Regions from separate parts of the Pseudomonas sp. FP2335 genome, predicted to be linked through region 2. Evidence: predicted binding sites of a transcription regulator. Region 2 holds the regulator's gene; the other holds the start of a gene.
What was found. Region 2 encodes FliA, which starts transcription of late flagellar genes. Its sites were predicted from a motif close to CTAAAGTTTNNNNNNNNNNNGCCGNTAA; they were not measured.

Region 1 (3,639 bases), 1.0 Mb from region 2:
CGACAAACCGCTGCTAATGATCGCAGGCAGCAAGGCCGACAGCCTTTACATGTCTGAGCAAGCCTTCGCCAAGGCCACCGGTACCCAGGACAAGCAGTTGTTCAAGATCGAGGGTGCCACACACATCGAGACCTATTGGGCGCCCGCTCGGCGTGGCATACGCATCGGGCGGGGCAGCGTTTGGTGGTGATGTCGGGCGTGGGGTTGACCCAGGAGTGGGGCAAACCTGCGCAGCGCATCCAGCACATTCAGAGGCGTGTGATATGGCTGCCCCTTGGCGAGAGGCAGCGCGCATTACTGCAAAGGCACATAAATATCGGTCTGCCATTGATCCTGCGGTGTCTCGGGGAAAATGCTCAGATACTCGAAGAACAGCGGATGGTCCCGCAGCTCCTCGCCGCTGGTAGGCAGCCAGTCGCGATAGATCGGATAGATCGATTCGCCGATATGATCCGGCGAGCCCACGTGACGCACCACCACGCAACGCCCGCCAGGGATAACCCGCTCGGTTACGCCGAACTCATTCGCGGCGACGGCCTCGTGAATCTCGCCGCAGATTGCAAACCGGAACTCTTCGGCCGGGGTCGTATCGGGGTTGCCGAACGGAATACCAAAGCTGCGACTGGAGGCCACCGGCGACTGCCTGCTCTGCATGCGCCATTCGATAAATTTACGCACGCTCTCTCCCACGAGCGCGGGCGCTCCGCGATGCTCCAAGGCTGCAACCCGGACTGCGCAAAACTCGACGATTCGTATCTGCATGATGATGTTCCTGGAAAAGTGAGGGATGGTGAACACCGCACTCCAGACCTGCCAATTCGGTTGTTTCCTGAAGGCACTCGGCGTCGTACCGAACGCGCGCCTGAACGCCCTGGAAAACGCTTCGGGGCTTTCGAAACCCGCACCGAACGCGGCGTCCAGCACCGAGTAGTCCGCGCCGGAAGACAAGCAATGCGCTGCGCGTCGTAGTCGCATCAGTTGCACATAACGCGAAACAGGCACGCCAACGAACGCGGTGAATTGTCGGTGGAAGTGAAACGCCGAAAAATTCGCGACCTGGCTTAACGTGTTCACCGACAAGTCACCTTCAAGATTGGCGTCGATGTAGGCGAGCACCAGGTCGAAGCGTTTTGTGTAGGCGGCGTTGCTCGGCAAGTCAGGCACTGGATGGAGGCTCCGGAAGATACGGTAGGCAGTAGAGTCGACGAGATCGGCGTGCCCGTGCCTAGCCGTGTTTGCTCAGCTTGCAATTGAATTGACGGATCGCTTACTCCGGAATTCCGCTCACCGTATGCACTACGCGCATTGCACAAGGAGGTCGCGCCCCTTGCGGTTCGACCTGCTCGCATTGCTTCAGCAACGGATAGGCATCGGCAAACTTCATGGCCGCCACCTGTTCGGGGTGCTGCTGCGAAACAAAACAGTGCTCGAACCGGAAGGCGGCATACACCTCGGGCAGCAAGGCCGGGTAGTCGTAAACCTCGTCGACGATACTCTTCAACATCTGGGACATCGGCCCGTTGACCGCAGGGGAAATCCTGGAGAGCAGCTCATCCTTGGCGACGCCCGCTTGCCTGGCCTCAATAGCTTGTTTCGACGCACCGATGGAGGCCTGCATTCCCTGCGGAAACGGACAATCAGACGCCGCCCATGCAGAGGCCGACGCCATGCAACTCAGAACAGTGAAAACAGCGGCCATCCTTGCCATGAATTTTCCTCGGTTGTCGCAAGCGTTGTCGAAATAGGCTGCGGATTTTAACGGATGTTGGTTGATGATGGGGTTCCGTTGAACGGGTTCGTTTTGGGCTGCGTTCTGGCTCTCATGGCGGGCGAGAATCGGCCAAAAGCGGACACCAACAGCGTCTACGAACGCCGGGGCGATTCACTCTCGGTTGAAAGCAGCCTGTCAATAACGGGGAAACTCCCTAAAACCGCATCCATCCGTCACATCCCACCTTCAGCCCCGGCCCAACCCGCCGATAACCCTACTATTCGCATGCCTATCCCTGCCCACCCTTGATCGAGTCGACCACATGAACCCACTTACCCTTCTAAAAAAAGCCCGGGCCGATCGTCAAGGCACCGCCACGCTCACCAGTACTGCCAACGACCTGGACGCCGCACTCACCGCCTTACGCATCACCCCCACCCTGATCACCGGCTTTATCTCGCCGCATCTGGACATCGACGTAATCGCCGCCAAGCTCAAACGCCGCTTCCCCCAATCCACCATCAGCCTCTGCACCACCTCCGGCGAACTCTGCAATGCGCCCAATTCGTTGTATTGCGCCACCGGCGATCGCTGGGATCGGATCGTGTTGCAGTTGTTCGACGACAGTCTGATCGCCTCGGCCGAGGTGGCGATGGTGCCGTTGGAGTGTGAGGACATTCGCGGTGGCGGTAAGCGGTTGGGAATGCAGGAGCGAATTGCCAAGTTGGTGTCCAATATCAAGCGAGTGCAGGTACGCACGTCGATTGATCATCGCGATACGTTGGCGTATGTGGTGTTCGACGGGTTGTCGGCGTCGGAGTCGTTTTTTATGGAGGCGCTTTATGAGTCGGGGCGGTTTCCGTGTTTGTTTGTAGGGGGATCGGCCGGGGGTAAGTCGGATTTCCAGAAGACGCTGATTCATGACGGTCAGCGCAGCTATCAGAACCATGCACAGATTGTGTTCCTGAAGACGGCGGCGCATGTGCGATTTGGGGTGTTCAAGAGCCAGAACTTTAAACCGGCGGATTTGACCTTCAGTGTGCTGACCGCGTCGGTTGAGGACCGCACGATTGACCAGGTGATCGACAGCAACGGCAATATCAAGAGCATGGTGCAAGCACTGTGTGATGCTTTCGGTTGCGCGCCCCAGGCGCTGGAGTCGAAGCTGGCGGACTATTCGTTTGCGATTCGGGTGGGCAGTGAGTTGTTTGTACGATCCATCGCGCGTATCGATTATGAGCAGCAGATCGTGCAGTTGTTTTGCGACGTGGCGCCGGGCGAGGAATTGGTGATGGTGCGGCGTACGCCTTTGCGTGAGGCCACGCGCCTGGACTATGAGCAGTTCCTGCGCGGCAAGGGTGGCCAGCCGGTGGCGGGGATTTTGAATGACTGCATTTTGCGCCGGCTGAACAACGGCGCCGAGCTGGGCAGCATGGCCGGCATTTTTGGTGATGTACCGTTGGCGGGTTTTTCGACCTTTGGGGAGATTTTGGGCTTGAACCTGAACCAGACGTTGACGGCGATTTTCTTCTTTCGGGTGGCCAAGGGTGCGAGTTTCAGTGATGAGTACGTGGACAATTTCATCGCCCATTACGGCGAGTTCAAGGCATTTTTCCTACGGCGCCAGGTGAAGAAGTTGGCGGGGTTGAACCATGTGGTGGTCAAGCAGATTACCGCGTTCAAGAACAATGACTTCAGCAATACCCTCAATACCCGTGGGCTGGACCGCAATATCCTGCCGGTGTTCGAAGGCTTGGCAGACTTAGGCATGGTGTTGGCCCATGCCGAGCGTCAGCAGGAGGACATCGCCGCGCAGCTCAAGCATTACTCGGGTGAGTTGCACGCGTCGATGGATGAACTGGTGGGTACGATCGACCAGCAGAACGCCGTGTCTGCCCAGGCCGGGACAACGGTGGAAGGGCTTTCCA
Region 2 (3,639 bases):
CCACCAGGTCCATGGTGCGGTTGGCCGCTGCCTCAGTCAGCCTGACCACATAGGACAGGCGCTCGGTGGCATCGGTGATCTGCGAGATCTCTTCGGCCTGGGGCATGTGCGGGTCGATCTGGAAATTGACGATCGCACTATGCAGCTCACGCGTGAGCTTGCCCACTTCCTGGTACAGGCCGCGGTCACGGGTCTGGTTGAGCTCATGGATCAACTGCACCGCGTCGCCGAACTGGCCTCTCTCAAGGCAGTCGACCAACTGGTGAGCATGCTTTTTCAGGGTCGACTCGAAGTCTCCCTGTGATGTTTCTTTATGCTCCATAGCTCCCCCGCGATGGCATTAGCCGTGGATGCGTTCGAAGATTTTTTCGATCTTCTCTTTCAAGGCCAATGCAGTGAAAGGTTTGACCACGTAACCGTTTACCCCGGCTTGGGCGGCTTCGATGATCTGTTCACGCTTGGCTTCGGCGGTCACCATCAACACGGGCAGGCCGCGCAGCTTTTCGTCGGCACGCACGTGACGCAGCAGGTCGATACCGGTCATGCCCGGCATGTTCCAGTCGGTTACCAGAAAGTCGATGCTCCCGCTGTTGAGGATCGGAATCGCCGTAAGGCCGTCATCCGCCTCGACCGTGTTTGTGAACCCAAGGTCACGCAACAGGTTTTTAATGATCCGCCGCATCGTTGAGAAGTCATCAACGATGAGGATTTTCATGTTCTTGTCCAATTCGACCTCCAAGCAGTCTTAAACGCGCCCAGCACCTGGACGCGCCATTTCAATCAACAGGCGTTACACAAAAAGGACTGCCCAGGGCACCACGGCGCAAAACCGCAAAAGCGTCACGCCTTCACGGTCTCGTCTGCAGTGTCCCCACACTGCCTGTCAGCGCGCGCGCCACTCTCCCAACCGCCCCCGCAAGCGGGCTGCGCACTGGCTATGCAGCTGGCTGACACGCGATTCGCTGACCCCCAGGACCTCACCGATTTCCTTGAGGTTCAGCTCTTCGTCGTAGTACAGCGCCAACACCAGTCGCTCACGCTCCGGCAAATTGGCAATCGCGTCCGCCAACGCGCCCTGGAAGCGTTCATCCTCCAGGTCGCGCGACGGCTCAAGATGTGCACTCGCGCCGTCCTCGTGCAGCCCTTCGTGTTCGCCGTCCTGTAGCAGGTCGTCGAAGCTGAACAGGCGGCTGCCCAAGGTATCGTTCAAAATCCCGTAATAATCGTCGAGACTCAATTGGAGTTCGGCCGCAACTTCGTGATCTTTAGCGTCGCGACCGGTTTTTGCTTCAATTGCACGAATTGCGTCACTGACCATGCGCGTATTGCGGTGTACCGACCGCGGCGCCCAATCACCTTTACGCACCTCATCGAGCATCGCGCCACGGATACGGATGCCCGCGTACGTCTCGAAACTGGCACCCTTGCTCGCATCGTATTTGGTCGACACTTCAAGCAGGCCGATCATGCCGGCCTGGATCAAGTCTTCGACCTGCACACTCGCCGGCAGGCGCGCCAGCAGGTGATAGGCGATGCGCTTGACCAGCGGCGCATAGCGCTCGATCAATTCGCCCTGGCTGTCACGTGCCGACTTCTTGTAAAGGTTGTAGCCGCTGGATGTCATAGCACAGGTCCCGCGCTCGTCTGATGCACCAATCGCTCGACGAAAAACTCCAGATGCCCCCGGGGATTGGCGGGCAATGGCCAAGTATCGACCTTCTGAGCAATAGCCTTGAACGCCAGTGCGCACTTCGAACGAGGGAACGCTTCATAGACCGCACGCTGCTTTTGCACGGCCTTGCGCACGCACTCGTCATAGGGAACTGCGCCTACGTATTGTAAGGCGACATCAAGAAAGCGATCCGTGACCTTGGTCAACTTGGCGAACAGGTTGCGCCCTTCCTGCGGGCTCTGGGCCATGTTGGCCAGGACGCGGAAGCGGTTCATGCCGTAGTCACGGTTAAGCAATTTGATCAGGGCGTAGGCATCGGTGATCGAGGTGGGTTCATCGCAGACCACCAGCAAGACTTCCTGCGCGGCGCGCACGAAGCTGACCACCGACTCGCCGATCCCGGCGGCGGTGTCGATCACCAGCACGTCGAGGTTGTCGCCAATGTCGCTGAACGCCTGGATCAGGCCGGCATGCTGCGCCGGGCTCAGGTGCACCATGCTCTGGGTGCCGGAGGCAGCCGGTACGATGCGGATCCCGCCAGGCCCCTGGAGCAGCACATCACGCAGCTCGCAGCGGCCCTCGATCACATCGGCGAGGGTGTGTTTGGGCGTCAGCCCCAGCAGAACGTCGACGTTCGCCAGACCCAGGTCAGCATCCAGCAACATGACCCGACGGCCAAGCTCTGCCAGGGCCAGGGACAAATTCACTGACACGTTAGTTTTCCCGACGCCACCTTTGCCGCCGGTCACCGCGATCACCTGTACGGGATGCATGCTGCCCATTTTATTTCTTTACCTTGTCTTGCTTAGACGCAGGCTACATGGCTTGGCCGCGTGAATCGCTTGCAGACCAACGATGTAGATACATTTCACGGTGTTCGCCCTGCCCTCAACCCACCCGCTTTGCCGGGTTGTGGTAGAGGTCGGCGAACATATCGGCCATCGCTTCCTCGCTAGGCTCTTCTTGCATTTGCACGCTGACAGCGCGGCTGACCAACTGATGACGGCGCGGCAGATGCAAATCATCCGGGATCCGCGGCCCGTCGGTCAGGTAGGCGACCGGTAATTCATGGCTGATCGCCAGGCTCAATACTTCGCCCAGGCTCGCCGTCTCATCCAGTTTAGTCAGGATGCAGCCGGCCAGGCCGCAACGTTTGTAGCTGTGGTATGCAGCGGTAAGAACCTGTTTCTGGCTGGTGGTTGCAAGCACCAGGTAATTTTTCGACTTGATGCCACGCCCGGCCAGGCTTTCCAGTTGCATGCGCAGCGCCGGATCGCTGGCCTGCAGGCCGGCGGTGTCGATCAGCACCACGCGCTTGCGCAGCAGCGGATCGAGGGCGTTGGCCAGGGACTGGCCCGGGTCGACGTGGGTTACCGACACATTGAGGATACGGCCCAGGGTCTTGAGCTGCTCCTGGGCGCCGATGCGGTAGCTGTCCATGCTCACCAGCGCGATGTTGTGCGCGCCGTACTTGAGCACATAACGCGCGGCCAGCTTGGCCAGCGTGGTGGTCTTGCCCATGCCGGCAGGGCCGACCATGGCGATCACACCGCCCTCTTCCAGGGGCTCGATTTCCGGGGTGACGATCATCCGCGCCAGGTGCGCCAACAGCATGCGCCAGGCTTGGCGAGGTTCCTCGATTTCGGTGGTCAGTGCCAGCAGGTCGCGGGACAACGGGCCGGACAGGCCGATGCGTTGCAGGCGGCGCCACAGGTTGGCCTGGGCCGGCTTGCTGCCTTGCAACTGTGTCCACGCCAGGGAGCCCAGCTGCACTTCCAGCAGCTCACGCAGGCCATTGAGTTCAAAGCGCATCGAGTCGAACACACGCTGGTCGACTGCGCCCGCCGGTGGCGGCGCTGCAGGACGCGGTGGTTCGGTGAAGGTGGGCTCAACCAAGGGCTCCGCAGCGGTCAGCGGCAGGCCGGCGAACAACTGGCGATTGGTGGTGGCATCGCTGTCGCCGCGCA

Region 1: PSH81_RS14455 (methyl-accepting chemotaxis protein) is a predicted target of FliA. The motif match lies at 1,956-1,983, and genes of this name have one in related genera.

The regions. Positions count from the first base shown of each region.
Region 1 is NZ_CP117437.1:3,232,643-3,236,281, reverse strand. Features, by position in the region: partial or broken gene PSH81_RS14470 (alpha/beta hydrolase) at 1-172, shown strand, start outside; partial or broken gene PSH81_RS27570 (cupin domain-containing protein) at 139-240, shown strand; gene PSH81_RS14465 (GyrI-like domain-containing protein) at 295-1,164, opposite strand; gene PSH81_RS14460 (hypothetical protein) at 1,268-1,708, opposite strand; gene PSH81_RS14455 (methyl-accepting chemotaxis protein) at 2,034-3,639, shown strand, end outside.
Region 2 is NZ_CP117437.1:4,259,093-4,262,731, forward strand. Features, by position in the region: gene PSH81_RS19050 (protein phosphatase CheZ) at 1-322, opposite strand, end outside; gene PSH81_RS19055 (chemotaxis response regulator CheY) at 341-715, opposite strand; gene fliA (RNA polymerase sigma factor FliA) at 884-1,624, opposite strand; gene fleN (flagellar synthesis regulator FleN) at 1,621-2,454, opposite strand; gene flhF (flagellar biosynthesis protein FlhF) at 2,561-3,639, opposite strand, start outside.